Regions from separate parts of the Methylobacterium sp. 17Sr1-1 genome, predicted to be linked through region 3. Evidence: riboswitches for the same ligand, from Rfam matches in the RefSeq annotation. Region 3 holds a riboswitch; each other region holds the start of a gene.

Region 1 (5,311 bases), 130 kb from region 3:
GCGATGGCGGCGGCCTCGCCCGGATCGAGCCGCCGGCGCGGGTGGCGGCTCGCCAGGGCCGCGAGTTCGTGGGCGAGGTGGCGGGCGAACTCGTCCGGCGTGACGGGACCGCCGCGCTCGACGAACAGCATCTGCGGCGCGTAGCAGCCCTGCTGCTCGTAGCGCCCGATGTCGTGGGCCGCGAGGCGCGCCAGCGGCCCGGCGCGGCGGCTGTCCAGCGCCTCGCGGGCGATCATCGCGAAGCCGATGCGGTGGCCGTGCGGCAGGAACCGGGTGGTGACCGGCACCTTGGCACGCAACGCCGTCAGGGTCTCGTCGCCGCCATAGGCCATGACGCAATCGGCCTGGGCCAGAAAGGCACCTTCCGCCCCGCCGGTCCCGCCCTTCCACCAGGTGACGGCCAGGCACTCGCCGAGCTCGGGATCGCTTTCCGCGATCAGGTGCGCGAACCAGCCGGCGGTGAGCGGCTCGGCGGAGGCGAGCTTGCCGATGCTGCCGGCCTTGACCAGGAGCCCCGAGACGAGGCTCCACAGCGGCAGGGCCGGGACGTTGCCGGCCCAGACATGGAGCAGCAGGTCGGGCCCCCGCGCCCGCACGAACCCGCCCTTCACCGCCGGCTGGAACCCGTCGAGCACGCCCGGATTGCAAAAATCCTCGGCGAGGAATCGCAGGAGCTGCGGCCGTCTAAAGGTCTTCAGGTAGCTCGACAGGCCGAGCCGCACCGTCTCGCTGTCGTAGCCGGTGACGACAGGCAGGAGCGCCTCCGCCTTGCGGCGCAGCGGGTGGGCGCGGTCGAGCAGGCAGGCGCTCGCCCGGTCGATCGCCGCAACGATCCGCGCGGTCTCCATCCGCCGCAGGGCCGCGCGGGCGCGGGCGCGGACATGCCCGCACAGGGCCTTCGCCTGATCCTCGTCGAGGTCGGGCAGGGCCACCGCGACGGTCTCGCCCCAGGCGCTGTGCTCGACGATGCGCCGGCCGATCTTCTCGGAGGGGATGCCCGGCAGGTGGCCTGCCTGCTCCAAAGTGCTCATCCCTGCGCGGCGGCCAGGAACTCGGCCACCGCGACCGAGCAGCCGCGCGAGGCCGAGCCCTCGACCCGGCCGAGGAGCCGGAAGCCGCCCGGCGCGATCACCCCGGCATCCTCGGTCAGGATCGCCGAGACCGAGTTGAAATGGGCGAGGTCGTGGTGGACCAGCACGCCGGTCTCGCCCTCGGGCAGATCCTGGCCGGTCAGCGGATCGACGACGCGGCTGCGGATCCAGTGCGGGCCGGACTTCACCGGCGGACAGACCGCGTTGCCGTCGTCGTAGAACTGGGTGCTCAGCTCGGTCATGCCGTACATGTTGAAGCATTCGCTCCGCGGGATCCCGAAGGCCTGCGAGAGCCCATCGTAGAACGCGTCCGGCTGGATCTCGCGCGACTGGCCCTTGAAGCCGCCGGTGTCGAAGAGAAAGCTGCCCGCCGGCAGGGCGAAGCGGCGGCCCTGGGCCGTCAGCGCATCCATCACCGGCACGAAGGCGTAGGTGGCGCCAAGCAGCGCGACCGGCTCGCCCGTGGATTCGGCGTGCGCCAGCACTGCCAGCAGCGCGTCGAGGTCGAGCCCGCCGGGACCGACGAAGACCGCGCTGTCCTGTGTGCCGAAGGTGTCCTTCGCCAGCGCCAGGTAATGGGCGAGGGAGGAGTTCGGCAGCGCCGCCTCGTCCGGGAACAGGATGCCCATCCGGATCGTCTCCCGCCCGCGCATGATCCGGGCGGCGAAGCCCGTGAGCATCGAGGCGTCGTAGACTTTGAGCGTCGGGTGGTAGCTGCGGCCGCGCCCGCTGCCGGTCGTGCCGCTCGTCATGAACACCCGCTCGGCCTCGTCGGGCGGGCAGCAGCTCAAGGTGAGGTCCTTGAACGCCTTGATCGGCACCGCCGGGATGTCGCGCCAGCGCCGCACCGTCAGCGGCGTGCGCCCGCGCTGTTGCGCGAAGCGCCGGTAAGGCGCGTTATGGGTGAACTGGTAGGCGAAGACCCGCAGGGCCAGGGCCTCGAACTCGGCCTCGCTCGCGCCGGGGCGTCCGATGAAGTCGAGGAGGGCCTCGACGATCTCCGCTTGCGACATCACGGCCACCTCGCGCCCATCCCGGGCGACGGCCAGTCCGGCGGAGATCATGCGCGAAAAGACGGCTGTGACGGCCCTGAGCCCTCGCCGGTCCCGCATCCCTACGCCGGCATGACCCGGATCAGGTTCATAGGGTCACCGCGGCGCCCGGACGGATCCGGACCGGCGGAATCTCAGCCTCCTCGCGAGGCCCCCCTGGGAGCCGGGGAGAGTGGGGGGTGCGGGGACGGGTGTCAAGTTGGGCTCAAGGACGCGCCAACCCCTCCGCCAGCCGCCCGAACGCCTCGAGCGCCTTCGCCAAGGTCGCCTCCGGCTCCCGTGACGCCGCGACCCACAAAGCCGCGTGGAGCGAGGCGCCGTTGAGGAGCCGCGCGGCGGCCTCCGCGTCCACCGGGGGGATCGCCCCGTCCGCGACGAGGGCCTGGATGCGCCGCGTCGTCTCGGCGAGGCAGGCGTTCTGGCTCGGCCACAGCGACGGATCGCCGAGGAAAGCCGGGCCGTCGAGGAGGAGGATGCGCTGGATCTCCGGCTCCAGGGCCATCTCGATATAGGCCCGGTACTCGTCGAGGAGGCCGCGCCACGGGTCGGAGGCCCGCTCGCCGATTGCGCGCAGACGCGCCGCCATCTCGACGTCGATCTGCTCGATCACCGCCTGGAGCAGACCCTTCTTGTCGCCGAAATTGTGATAGAGCGCACCCCGCGTCAGCCCGGCGGCGGCGGTCAGCTCGTCCATCGAGGCGGCAGCGAAGCCCTTCTCGGCAAAGGCCGCCCTCGCCGTCCGGATGAGCTTCTCCTTCGTCTCCTCCATCATCTGCGCGCGTCGTCCAGCCATCGCGACCCCACCCGTTTCGACATACGTCACGTATGTGAGTTGACATACGGCGCGTATCCATGCTCTCTCACATACGTCACGTATCTCAAATCGAGGAAGCGATCCATGGCCCTGGCACCCACCAAGCGCGACGCCGTCTTCCCGCCCGGCCGGCAGGCCCTGTACGAGGAGCACCGCTACTCGGCGGCGATCCGTTCCGGCGACCTCCTGTTCGTCTCCGGTCAGGTCGGCAGCCGTGAGGACGGCTCGCCGGAGCCCGATTTCGAGGCGCAAGTTGCGCTCGCCTTCGCGCGGCTCTCGGCGGTGCTGGCGGCGGCGGGCTGCACCTTCGACGACGTCGTCGACGTCACGACGTTCCACACCGACCCCGCGGCGCAGTTCGACGCGGTGATGCGGGTGCGCGATCGTGCGATCGGGGCGGCGCCCTACCCGAACTGGACGGCGGTCGGCGTGACCTGGCTCGCGGGATTCGACTTCGAGATCAAGGTGATCGCACGGATTCCCGGCACCGCCTGATCCGGGATCAGGGTTTCGCCGGCGCCTCGTCGGAGATGCCGACCTTGGCCCAGACGGTGAAGGCCAGCAGCGCCACCGGCACGCCGATGAGCGAGGTCAGGACGAAGAACAGCGGAAATCCCGTCCGCTCGACGAGGAAGCCGGAGAACCCGGCGAGCACACTGCCCGGGAAGGCGCAGAGCGAGGTCAGGAGCCCGAACTGGCTCGCCGCGTGCTCGGTCGAGGCCAGCGTCGACATGTAGGTGATGAGCACCACCGACGCGAAGGCGTAGGCGAAGTTGTCGATGCCGACGGTGACCGCGAAGGTCCAGAAGGCCTGGCCGCCGTCGCCGCCATGCGCCGCCAGGTAGGCGAGGCTCAGGTGCGAGGCCGAGGCCGCGACGGTGCCGACGAGGAGGCTCGGCAGCATGCCGATCCGCGGGATGAGGGCGCCGGCGAGGAAGGTGCCGCCGAGCCCGATCCAGAAGCCGAACAGCTTGGTGACGGTGGCGATGTCGGTGTTCGAAAAACCCTGGTGCTTGAACAGCGGCACCGCCATCGCGGTCGCGACGTAGCCCGGCATGCGAAAGCCCGCGACCAGCAGCAGGATCGCCGGCGCCATCGGGCCGAGGCGGGAGAGAAGATCGCGGATCGGCGCCCAGACCGTGTCGACGAGGCCGGCGCGGGCGGGATGAGGCACCTTGTCCGAGGGCGGCTCCGGGGCGAGCACGGCCGCGATCATGCCGACCAGCATCAGCGCGCCCATGACGAGGTAGGCGCCGCGCCAGCCGATCCGGTCGGCGAGGAACAGCGCGCCGGCCCCTGCCGCGAGGTTGCCGATGCGCCAGCCGATCTCGGTCCAGGACGACAGCACGGCCTGCTTCTCGGGCGGCCGCACGCTGGTGATGCGCCAGCCGTCGACGACGAGGTCGAGGGTCGCCCCGGCGAATCCGAGCGCCACCGAGAAGGCGATCGTCCAGGCGAGCCAGTGCGCCGGATCCCCGAAGGCGATGCCGGCGAGCATCGCCATGACGGCCGCTTGCGCCACCACGATCCAGCCGCGGCGCCGGCCGAGGCGCGCCCCGAGGAGCGGCGGGTCGTAGCGGTCGAGGAAGGGGGCCCACAGGAACTTGAACTTGTAGGCCAGCGTCATCTCGCTCAGGAGACCGATCAGGGCGATCGAGAGGCCGGCGTCGGACAGCCACGCGGCCTGCGTCCCGTAGACGAGCAGGAACGGGATGCCGGAGGTGAAGCCGAGCCCCAGCGCCGGCGCGATCCGGCGGTCGGTGAACAGCGCCGACCAGAACGGTTCCTTGTCGGGGGATGTCACGGCCGGCGCGGTCATGCTCGCTCGAATCTGCGGGCCCCGATCGGGGCGGAAGGTCGGGCAACCACGCCTCAACCGGGCGGGTGTGACAGCCGTTCCGGCGGAACCTGTGTCGCACGTCCCGCGATGGTCCGGACGACCGGTCATAGCACGGCCGCCATCTTCGGAACTCCTCTCCATGACGCAGACATCGACGCCCGTCTGGCTCATCACCGGCTGCTCCACCGGCTTCGGCCGCGAACTCGCGAAGCTCGTCCTCGCCCGCGGCTGGCGCGCCGTGGTGACGGCGCGCGACGCCGCCCGGGTCGCCGACCTCGCCGCCGGGGCGGAGGACCGGGTGCTGGCCCTGCCCCTCGACGTGACGAGGGCCGATCAGGTCGCGGCGGCCGTGAAGGGCGCCGAGGCGCGGTTCGGCCGCGTCGACGTTCTCGTCAACAATGCCGGCTACGGCTACCAGGCCTCGGTCGAGGAGGGCGAGGACGAGAAGATCCGCGCCCAGTTCGACGCCAACGTCTTCGGGCTCTTCGCCCTCACCCGCGCGGTGCTGCCGGTG
Region 2 (5,311 bases), 2.3 Mb from region 3:
TCGCCGGCCCACGCGGGGGTACTCAAGAGACGCTAAATGAGGCGGGTTTAAGGGCCGTTAACCGAAATTTTGTCGAACGATCGTCGTGACTTAGCGCTGTGGCCGCGGGGCTGCGGCAAGCCGTGCCGGAACGGCGCGTTCCCGGTCGCGTTGCGGTCGCTCTAACAAGGAGCCGACATGCTGCACCTTCTGGTGGCCGACGGGAACGACCGGGCCGGCCGCGAGACGCATCTCACGGTCTGCGACAAGACCTCGGCCGAGACCTATGCGGGTATCCTGCGCGCGCTCGCCCCGGAGGCGCGCTGCCATCTCGTCGCCCCGGCCGATGCCGATGCGGTGCTGCCCCGTGCCCTCTCCGAGTGCGACGCCCTGGTGCTCACCGGCTCGACCCTGCACGTCGAGGAGGGTGGTCCCGCGGTGACGCGGCAATGCGACCTGGTGAAGGCGGCGCTGGAGGCCGGCCTCCCGGTCTTCGGCTCGTGCTGGGGCGTGCAGGTGGCCGCGACGATCGCCGGGGGCCGCGCCGGCCGCAACCCGCGCGGTCCGGAATACGGGCTCGCCCGCTTCATCGGCCGGACGCGAGCCGGCGAGGGGCACCCGCTGCTCGCCGGCCGGCCGGCGGCCTGGGACGCGCCGGCGATCCACGACGACGCCGTCATTGACCCGCCGCCGGGCAGCTGCGTGCTCGCCGGCAACGATCGCCTCGACGTCCAGGCGATCGAGATCCGCCTCGGCGAGGGGGTGTTCTGGGGCACGCAGTACCATCCCGAGCTCGACCTCGACGAGGTCGCGGCGATGCTGCGGCTCTCCGCGCAAGGCGTGGTCGAGGCGGGCCTGTGCCGGGACGAGGCGGCGCTCCACGCCTACGCCGATGCCTTGCGCGCCCTGCACGAGGACCCGGAGGGACGCCCCGACCTCGCCTGGCGCCTCGGCGTCGCCGCCGAGGTGCTGGTGCCGGAGCGCCGCCGGCGCGAGATCCAGAATTTCCTCGATCATCTGGTGCGGCCGGCGGTGCAGGGGCGGCGCTGATCTGGAGCGCTTCACGATCGCGTCCCCATCGCGAAGCGCTCTACGCCTCTGTTCAGCCACATTTTCTTCGACGAACCGGTATCCCCTTCGTCGGACAATGCTCTGGCGTCAGGGCTCTGGCGTCAGGTCGTGCGGGCGGCGGCGAGGTGCGGGGCCGGGCCGGGCCGCTCCTCGCCGACGAGGTGGAAGGCGGCCGGGCGGCGGAACAGGAACCGGGCCGGGGTGTGGCGCACCAGCCGCTCGATCCCGAGCGGCACCGCCACCGCGGTCGCGGTGACGAGGAGCGAGGCGAGGCCGACATCCTCGATGATCCCGCTCTTCACGAGCGCCGTGCGCAGGGCCGCCATCGGCAGGAAGAAGGCGAGGTAGATCACGATCGAGCGCTCGCCGCAGGCCCGGAGCATCGCCGTGACCGGGCCGCCGGCCCGGGTCAGCAGGGCGGCCGTCGCTACGATGGCGAGCGCCCCGGCGGCGCCGAGCATCAGGCTCACCCCCGGCAGGCTCGCCAGGTTCGGGCGCGAGGGGAGGCCGGTCGGCGTGAAGACCAGGGCGCCCTCGACCAACGCCCAGCCGGCGAGGGCGGCGAGGGCCAGGCCGGACCGCGCCCGCACCCAATCGGCCAACCCGAAGATGCGGGCCGCGAAGAGATAGCCGGCGACGAAGTAGACGAAGCGTTCGCAGAACTCGTCGATCAGGGTCGACCCGGTATGGATCGGGGCGAGCTGCAGCAGCGCGGCGCCGATCAGCAGCACCGGGCCGGGCACCCGGCGCAGCAGCTTCACGGCGACCGAGAACACCGCCAGCAGGTAGATGAACCACAGGGTCGAGTACGGCTCGATCAGGCCGTGGGCGAGATGGGCGAGGAAGGCGCCCGGGCCTGCGCCGTCGGTGATCTGGCCGTACTTCACCGCCGACTGGAGCACCATCCACAGCAGGTAGAAATACGTGAAGTGGACGATGCGGCGGTCGGCGAAGAGGCGCCAGTCGCGGTCGACCACGCGGCCGAGGAACAGGCCGGACAGGAGGAAGAAGTCGGGGATCCGGAACGGTTTGGCGAACTCGACGACGTGGTGCATGAAGCCCTCGGCCCCCATCGCCTCGCCGGTCCCGAGGGTGGAGTGCATCATCACCACCAGGATGATGCAGATACCCTTGGCGGCGTCGACCCAGGCGAGGCGCCCGGCCTCCGGCGCGGCGCGCGGACGCACCGGATCGTCCGGCCGGACCGAGAGGGCGGGTTCGGTGCTGGGGCGGGCGGACATCGGCGTCTCCACGAGGACGGCCCGACGCTCGCAGGGAGACGTAAAGATCGGCGCACGGTCGGCGGGTCGAATTGTTCAGGGAGTCGCAACCGCGAGTTTACCATCCCACTGGGATGCGACAGCGCCGAGACAAGCAAGGTGTGTGCTGCCGGAGGGGTGTCGCGGTCCGAGCCGGACTGACTCCGCCGTTCCTCGTGCCCAACCCCCTTTCCCGGACGACTGAAACGAAGTGGAAGGAGATCCGGGATCCAGCCGTAAGACTCGCCGCGAAGCGGCTCTGCATGCTGCACCGTCGCAGACAAGCGGTCGCTTCGCGATTTCTTGTGCTGGATCCCGGATCTCCTTCCGCTATCGCTTCAGTCGTCCGGGAAAGGGGTGGGGATCACGATAGCTCCGGCAGCATGACCGTCCGCCGTTGTCCTATGCCGTGGCCATTTCGACCGCAGGTTCTGCTTGCTCTACCGGTAGCTCCGCTTCGCGTCCCGCCGCGTCCGGGTCATGCGCGTCGCGGTGTGGAAGTCGTCCGGCTTGGTGCGGACCCAGTCGAGGAAGCGGGCGATCTCCGGTTCGGCGCGCAGGCTCGCGACGTCGCTGAGGCGGCGCGCCAGTTCGGCCTCGCTGTGGCGGGCATGGATCGCCGAGTGGCAGATCTGGTGCAGCTGCACCGTCGCGCCATGGGTGCCGCCCTTCAGCTTCGGCGTCAGGTGATGCTTGCTCTGGCGGGCGTCGCGCGGGATCGGCCGCTCGCAGAGCGGGCAGATCACCGGTTCGCGTATGGCTGGGCCGTGGGTGGAAGGATCGTCGTCGCGCCAGCGCCGGTCACGGCGTCCCAAGGCAAGCTCCCGAAAGGTGGTGGAGGGCCTTCGGTATCTGGGTCGTGGCGTCCGGGCGTTTCAAGGCCGTGGCCGGGATGCCGCAGCGCTCCTCTCATGGCCCGTGATTGACAAACCCCGCCCCCCACCCGACAGTCCCCCCGTTACCGAGGGGAGCCCCGCCATCTGGGGCTGAGATTGGACGAGCGTGCGTCCTGACCCTTGAACCTGATCCGGTTCGTACCGGCGGAGGGACGGGAACCTGCCATGATCGACGTGACCCGTGCGTCCTCGCGCCCGCAAGGCCGGATCGTCTCCCCGGGAGAGATCCATGAACGCACCCATCCTCGCCAAGGGACCCATCCCTGAGACGGGATCGCCGACGCGCGTCACCACCGGGCCGGTCACCGGCTCGGTCAAGGCCTATGCCTCGCCGAGGGACCGCCCCGATCTCCGCGTGCCCTACCGCGCCATCGCGCTCTCCGATCCGGGCGAGGCCCCGGTGCGGGTCTACGACCCGTCCGGTCCCTATACCGAGACGGGTGCGCGCATCGACCTCGCGGCCGGGCTGCCCGAGATCCGCAAGCCCTGGATCGAAGGCCGCGGCTACGCGGCGGTCGCGCCCCGGGCGGTGCGCCCGGAGGACAACGGATTCGCGAGCGAGGACAGGCTGGTGGCGCCGTGCCCGGCCGCCCGCACCATCCGCCGGGGCGCCCCGGGCGAGCGCGTCACGCAATATGAGTTCGCCCGCGCCGGGATCGTCACCGAGGAGATGATCTACATAGCCCACCGGGAGAACCTGTGCCGCGAGGCGATGCTGGCGGGCGCCGAGGGGAGGCTCGCCGACGGCGAGAGCTTCGGGGCGAGCATCCCGCCCTTCATCACCCCCGACTTCGTGCGCGACGAGGTGGCGCGCGGGCGGGCGATCATCCCGGCCAACATCAACCACACCGAGCTCGAGCCGATGGCGATCGGCCGCAACTTCCTCGTCAAGGTCAACGCCAATATCGGCAACTCGGCCGTGACCTCCTCGGTGGCGGACGAGGTCGAGAAGATGGTCTGGGCGATCCGCTGGGGCGCCGACACGGTGATGGACCTCTCGACCGGCCGCAACATCCACAACATCCGCGGCTGGATCCTGCGCAACGCTCCCGTCCCGATCGGGACGGTGCCGATCTACCAGGCGCTGGAGAAGGTCGGCGGCGATCCGCTCAAGCTCGACTGGGAGGTGTTCAAGGACACCCTGATCGAGCAGGCCGAGCAGGGGGTGGATTACTTCACCATCCATGCCGGCCTGCGCCTCGCGCACGTGCCGCTGACGGCGCGCCGCGTCACCGGCATCGTCTCGCGCGGCGGCTCGATCATGGCGCGCTGGTGCCTCGCCGGGCACCGGGAATCGTTCCTCTACGAGCGCTTCGAGGAGATCTGCGACATCTGCCGGGTCTACGACGTGTCGTTCTCCCTCGGCGACGGCCTGCGCCCGGGCTCGATCGCCGACGCCAACGACGCGGCGCAGTTCGCCGAGCTGGAGACCTTGGGCGAACTCACCAAGGTCGCCCATGCCAAGGGCTGCCAGGTGATGATCGAGGGCCCCGGCCACGTGCCGATGCACAAGATCAAGGTCAACATGGAGAAGCAGCTGGCCGAGTGCGGCGAGGCGCCGTTCTATACGCTGGGCCCGCTCACCACCGACGTGGCGCCGGGCTACGACCACATCACCTCCGGCATCGGCGCGGCGATGATCGGCTGGTTCGGCACCGCGATGCTCTGCTACGTCACCCCGAAGGAGCATCTCGGCCTGCCGAACCGCGACGACGTGAAGACCGGCGTCATCACCTACCGGATCGCCGCTCACGCCGCCGACCTCGCCAAGGGTCATCCGGCGGCGCGACTGCGCGACGACGCCCTGTCGCGGGCCCGGTTCGACTTCCGCTGGGAGGACCAGTTCAACCTCTCCCTCGATCCGGACACCGCGCGCGCCTATCACGACGAGACCCTGCCGAAGGACGCCCACAAGGTCGCGCATTTCTGCTCGATGTGCGGCCCGAAGTTCTGCTCGATGAAGATCACCCAGGACCTGCGCGCCGAGGTGCTGGCGATGGAGGCGGCGGGCGCCGTGGTCAATGAGGCCACACCCTTGAACGAAGCGGCCCGGGCGGCCGGCATGGCCCAAAAATCGGCGGAATTCTTAGGCGCTGGCGGGAGGCT
Region 3 (5,311 bases):
TCGCCAAGAAGCGCGGCTACGTCACCTACGACGAGTTGAACGAGGTGCTGCCGCAGGAGGAATTCACCTCCGAGCAGATCGAGGACGTGCTGGGGCAGCTGTCCGAGCTCGGCGTCAACGTGGTCGAGGCCGAGGAGGCCGACGAGCAGCAGGGCGAGAACGCGCCCCAGGAAGCCGCCGAGGAGGAAGAGGCGAGCGAGGGCGGCGAGGTGGCCGAGGTCGCCGCCGCGCGTCCCGTCGCGCTCCGGGCCGAGACCACGAAGGAGCCGACGGACCGCACCGACGATCCGGTCCGGATGTACCTGCGCGAGATGGGCTCGGTCGAGCTTCTCTCCCGCGAGGGCGAGATCGCGATCGCCAAGCGGATCGAGGCCGGGCGCGAGGCGATGATCGCCGGCCTGTGCGAGAGCCCGCTGACCTTCCAGGCCATCATCATCTGGCGCGACGAGCTCGTCGACGGCCGGGTGCTCCTGCGCGACATCATCGACTTGGAGGCCACCTATGCCGGCCCCGACGGCCGCGCCGGCCCCGCCGAGGGCGAGGTCGAGGGGGAGGGCGACGAGGAGGCCGAGGGCGAGACCCCGCCGGAAGGCGAGGGCGACGAGGACGACCTCGAGAACAACGTGTCGCTCTCGGCGATGGAAGCCGAGCTGAAGCCGCGCGTGCTCGAGACCTTCGACGCGATCGCGGAGAACTACCGCAAGCTGCGCAAGGTCCAGGCCGAGCAGGCCGAGACCCGGCTCAAGGGCGCCGCGGCCTCCGAGTCCCAGGGCCAGCGCTACTCCGAGCTGAAGAACACCGTCGTCGCCGACGTGAAGTCGCTGTCGCTGAACGCCAACCGCATCGAGGCGCTGGTCGAGCAGCTCTACGACATCAACAAGCGGCTGATCTCGCACGAGGGCCGCCTGATGCGGCTCGCCGAGAATCACGGCGTCGCCCGCGACGAGTTCCTGCGCCACTACCAGGGCTACGAGCTCGACCCGCACTGGGTCGAGCGGGTGGCCAAGCTCGGCGGCAAGGGCTGGAAGAACTTCACCGAGCGCGGCGCGGTGAACATCCTGACCCTGCGCGAGCAGATCATCTCGCTCGCCTCCGAGACCGGCCTGGAGATCCAGGAATACCGGAAGATCGTCCACATGGTCCAGAAGGGCGAGCGCGAAGCCCGCCAGGCCAAGAAGGAGATGATCGAGGCCAACCTCCGGCTGGTGATCTCGATCGCCAAGAAGTACACCAACCGCGGCCTGCAGTTCCTGGACCTGATCCAGGAGGGCAACATCGGCCTGATGAAGGCGGTCGACAAGTTCGAGTACCGCCGCGGCTACAAGTTCTCGACCTACGCCACGTGGTGGATCCGGCAGGCGATCACCCGCTCGATCGCCGACCAGGCCCGCACGATCCGCATCCCGGTGCACATGATCGAGACGATCAACAAGATCGTCCGGACCTCGCGCCAGATGCTGCACGAGATCGGCCGCGAGCCGACCCCGGAGGAGCTGGCCGAGAAGCTGGCGATGCCGCTCGAGAAGGTGCGCAAGGTCCTCAAGATCGCCAAGGAGCCGATCTCGCTCGAGACCCCGATCGGCGACGAGGAGGATTCCCACCTCGGCGACTTCATCGAGGACAAGAACGTCGTCCTGCCGATCGACGCGGCGATCCAGTCGAACCTGCGCGAGACCACCACCCGGGTGCTGGCCTCGCTCACCCCCGCGAGGAACGCGTGCTGCGCATGCGCTTCGGCATCGGCATGAACACCGACCACACCCTCGAGGAGGTCGGCCAGCAATTCTCGGTGACCCGCGAGCGCATCCGCCAGATCGAGGCCAAGGCCCTGCGCAAGCTCAAGCATCCGAGCCGGTCCAGGAAGCTGCGGAGCTTCCTCGACAACTGAGGCTGTGAGTCCGGCCAGAAAGGGCCCGGCAGGCGATCCGCCTCCCGGGCCCTTTTTCGTTACCGCGGCGGCGCCACGATCCGCGCCACCGCGCGCCGAACCAGCGGCAGCACGAGCAGCAGCGTCGGGAAGGCGACGAGCCAGGAGAAGCCCCAGGCGCGCGGCCAGTGCCACAGGAGGTCCGGCGTGACCCCATGCGCGAGCAGGGTCGAGATGCCGGAGACGACGCAGGTCATCAGGATGGAGAGCAGGAACGCGGTCACCAGTGGCGCGGAGGAGGCCGGCAGGCGTCGCGGAGAGGAAGGAGACGACATGGCACGTCTTTCGAAACGGGCTCTCGGCCCGGACGATGCGGCACGCACCCGCCCGGTGCAGATCACCTGAGGGAGCGCGTTGCTTGACGTGAGACGCTTACGGCCGGCCGGAGCATGGCCCGGCGACGAACTCGGCTTTAGCAGGACCGAGGACCGATGCCAACCTGGCTGACCGGTTCTCCGCAGCCAAGCCTTCATCGCCACGTCTTCGTAGCCAAGCCTTTCCAGAGTCAAGCCTTGCCGTCCCGCGGCGCAAAGCCCATGTCAGGGCGATGTACGACCAGCCTCGCCCCACCTCCGTTCCGACGCCCACGGCCGCGGCGGACGGATCGGAGGCGAGCGACATCCCGATCGGCCTGTTTCGCGATTGCGTGGCGCTCCGCGACTGGTTGCTCAGCGAGGGGGCGCGACTGCCGGAATCCGGCGACCTCCTCGCCGGCATGGCCGAGCGGCTGAACGACCTCGGCGTGCCGGTCGACCGCGCCACCACCGCGATCGACGCGCTGCACTCGGACTATTCCGGCGTCGGCCGGTTCTGGACCCGGGAGGACGGCGTCAGCTTCCGCCTCTTTCCGCACGGCGAGGCCACCGAGCAGGCGCTCGCCCGCAGCCCCTTCGCCCATGTCTACGCCACCGGCGAGTGGCTGATCCTCGACCTGCGCGAGACGCCGGACGACCGGTTCAGCATCGTCCCGGAGCTGAAGGCGGCGGGCTTCACCCATTACATCACCGTGCCGCTGTTCTTCACCAACGGCACCAAGAACGGCGTCACCTTCGCGACCCGCGACCCGCGGGGCTTCGGCGACGACGACCTGGCGATCCTGCGCTTCATCGTACCGACCCTGTCGGCGGTGATGGAGATGCGCGGCCTCAACGCCCGGCTCGACCACGTCTTGCGGGTCTATGTCGGCGACGGGCCGCATCAGGCGATCCTCGCCGGCTTCATCCGCCGCGGCCAGGTCGAGCGGATCCGCTCGGCGATCCTGTTCGCCGACATGCGCGGCTACACCCGCCTCACCGACGCGCTGCCGCCCGAGGCTTCGGTCGAACTGCTGAACACCTATTTCGACTGCCTGGTGCCGCCGATCGAGAGCGAGGGCGGCGAGGTGCTGAAGTACATGGGCGACGGCCTGCTGGCGATCTTCCGCGAGAGCGGCGACGATCTCGGCGGCGCGGCGCAAGGCGCCCTCTCGGCGGCGCAGGCCGCGCTCCGCCGCGTCGAGGAGGCCAACCGCGCCGGGCGCTTCCCCACCCGCATCGAGGTCGGCATCGCGCTCCATCACGGCGAGGCGGCCTACGGCAATGTCGGCTCCGGGGCACGCCTCGATTTCACGGTGATCGGCCGCGACGTGAACCTGGCCAGTCGGCTGGCCAAGCTCAACAAGGTCCTGTCCGAGCCGCTCTTGATGTCGAAGCCCTTCGTCGACTTCCTGTGGGGCGATCCCGAATTGCTCGGCACCCACCCCCTCGACGGCTTCGCCGAGGAGATGGCGATCTACCGTCCGGGCAAGGGCGGCTGAGGCGCGGTTGGAGGCCTGGCGGAAGACCGGTTGACGGCGGGCCCGTCCCTCGCCAGATAGCGGATGTTCCAGGGAGATCCCCGACAAGGGGCTGAGACACCGCTGGACCGCCCTTTCAGGCCCGGTCAGCGCGGAAATCCTTCGAACCTGATCCGGCTCATACCGGCGTAGGGATTGGACAGGGTTCCGCGGGACCCGCGCGCATCACCGGCAATCGGGCGCAGTCCACTCCCTTCGGGCCACCGTGGAGACGAGGGTGCACGCGCAGACGATCGGACGGCGGGGCGGACCGGCCCCGAGCCCGGAGAGCGACCGGTTGCCTGAACGAGCCGAGGTCGCGGTGATCGGCGCCGGGCTGATCGGCCTGTCGGTCGCGTGGCGCCTGGCGCGCGCGGGTCTCTCCGTCGCGGTGATCGAGCGCGGCCGGGCCGGGGACGGCGCCAGCCTCGCCGCCACCGGCATGCTGGCCGCGGCCGCCGAGCACGAGCCCGGGGGCGAGGTCCTGTCGCCGCTCTGCCTCGAAAGCCAGCGCCTCTGGCACCCGTTCCGCGACGAGCTGGAGGCCGAATCGGGCCTCTCCATCGATTACCGCCGCGAGGGCACCCTCGTGATCGCGCTCGGTCGCGACGAGGTCGAACGGCTGCGCTTCCGTCACGAGTTGCAGCGCCGCGACGGTCTGTCCGTCGAGTGGCTGTCCGGCTCCGCCATTCGCGCCCGCGAACCGGGACTGCGCCCCACCGTCACTGCCGGCATCTTGTGCCCCGACGACCACCAGGTCGATCCCGCCCGCGTGATGGCCGCCCTGCGCCGAGCCTTCCGAGCCGTGGGCGGGCGCCTCGTCGAGGAGACCACGGTCACCGCATTCGCCCGCGAGGGCGGCCGGGTCACCGGGGTCGAGACCTCCGCCGGTTCGTTGAGGGCCGGCACCGTCGTGCTCGCCTCCGGTGCCTGGGCCGGGGAGGGGAGCCTGGTGCCCGACCTCGCCCTCCCGGTGCGCCCGCTCAAGGGCCAGTCGATGGCGCTGCAGATGACGCCGCGCAGCGGGCTCCTCTCCCACGTGGTCTGGACCGAGCAGGTCCACATGGCGCCGAAGGGGGATGGCTCGCTCATCGTCGGCGCCACCGTGGAGGAGACCGGCTTCGACCCGCACCTCACCGGCGGCGGTCTCTACGCCCTGCTGGAGGGCGCCCGCCGGGCGCTGCCGGGAGTCGAGGAGATGCGGGTGGCGGGCATCTGGAGCGGCTTCCGCCCGACCTCCGACGACGACGCCCCGATTCTCGGCGAGGCCCGGCCCGGCCTGGTGCTGGCCGCCGGCCACCACCGCAACGGCTACCTCCTGGCCCCGGTCACCGCCGAGGCCGTCGCCACCCTGATCCTGCGCGGCGAGACGCTGCCGGTGGCCGCCCCCTTCGGCCTGTCCCGGTTCGCCCCGCCTCCCTCCCTTCGAAGCGAGACCGCATGAAGCTCTTCGTCAACGGCGAATCCCGCGACAGCGAGGCCGCCACCCTCGACGCCCTGTGGCGCCAGGAGACCGCCGACCTGGACCTGCCCGGCCCGCAGGGCTTCGCCATCGCGCTCAACGGCGCGGT

The links. A riboswitch is a leader RNA that binds a small molecule or an ion and turns the genes downstream of it on or off. The one in region 3 is predicted to bind thiamine pyrophosphate.
Region 1: linked by a shared signal. The riboswitch ahead of DK412_RS02755 (hypothetical protein) and the one ahead of thiO (glycine oxidase ThiO) in region 3 are both predicted to bind thiamine pyrophosphate.
Region 2: linked by a shared signal. The riboswitch ahead of thiC (phosphomethylpyrimidine synthase ThiC) and the one ahead of thiO (glycine oxidase ThiO) in region 3 are both predicted to bind thiamine pyrophosphate.

Annotation. Positions count from the first base shown of each region.
Region 1 is NZ_CP029552.1:593,456-598,766, forward strand. It holds gene DK412_RS02750 (acyl-CoA reductase) at 1-1,031, opposite strand, end outside; gene DK412_RS02755 (hypothetical protein) at 1,028-2,155, opposite strand; TPP riboswitch at 2,201-2,303, opposite strand; gene DK412_RS02760 (TetR/AcrR family transcriptional regulator) at 2,349-2,936, opposite strand; gene DK412_RS02765 (RidA family protein) at 3,042-3,452, shown strand; gene DK412_RS02770 (MFS transporter) at 3,460-4,776, opposite strand; gene DK412_RS02775 (oxidoreductase) at 4,937-5,311, shown strand, end outside.
Region 2 is NZ_CP029552.1:3,046,783-3,052,093, reverse strand. It holds gene DK412_RS13730 (type 1 glutamine amidotransferase) at 178-1,029, shown strand; gene DK412_RS13725 (acyltransferase family protein) at 1,152-2,291, opposite strand; gene DK412_RS13720 (restriction endonuclease) at 2,750-3,124, opposite strand; TPP riboswitch at 3,264-3,375, shown strand; gene thiC (phosphomethylpyrimidine synthase ThiC) at 3,435-5,311, shown strand, end outside.
Region 3 is NZ_CP029552.1:725,795-731,105, forward strand. It holds partial or broken gene rpoD (RNA polymerase sigma factor RpoD) at 1-1,888, shown strand, start outside; gene DK412_RS03330 (DUF2798 domain-containing protein) at 1,948-2,202, opposite strand; gene DK412_RS03335 (adenylate/guanylate cyclase domain-containing protein) at 2,475-3,722, shown strand; TPP riboswitch at 3,784-3,914, shown strand; gene thiO (glycine oxidase ThiO) at 3,979-5,184, shown strand; partial or broken gene thiS (sulfur carrier protein ThiS) at 5,181-5,311, shown strand, end outside.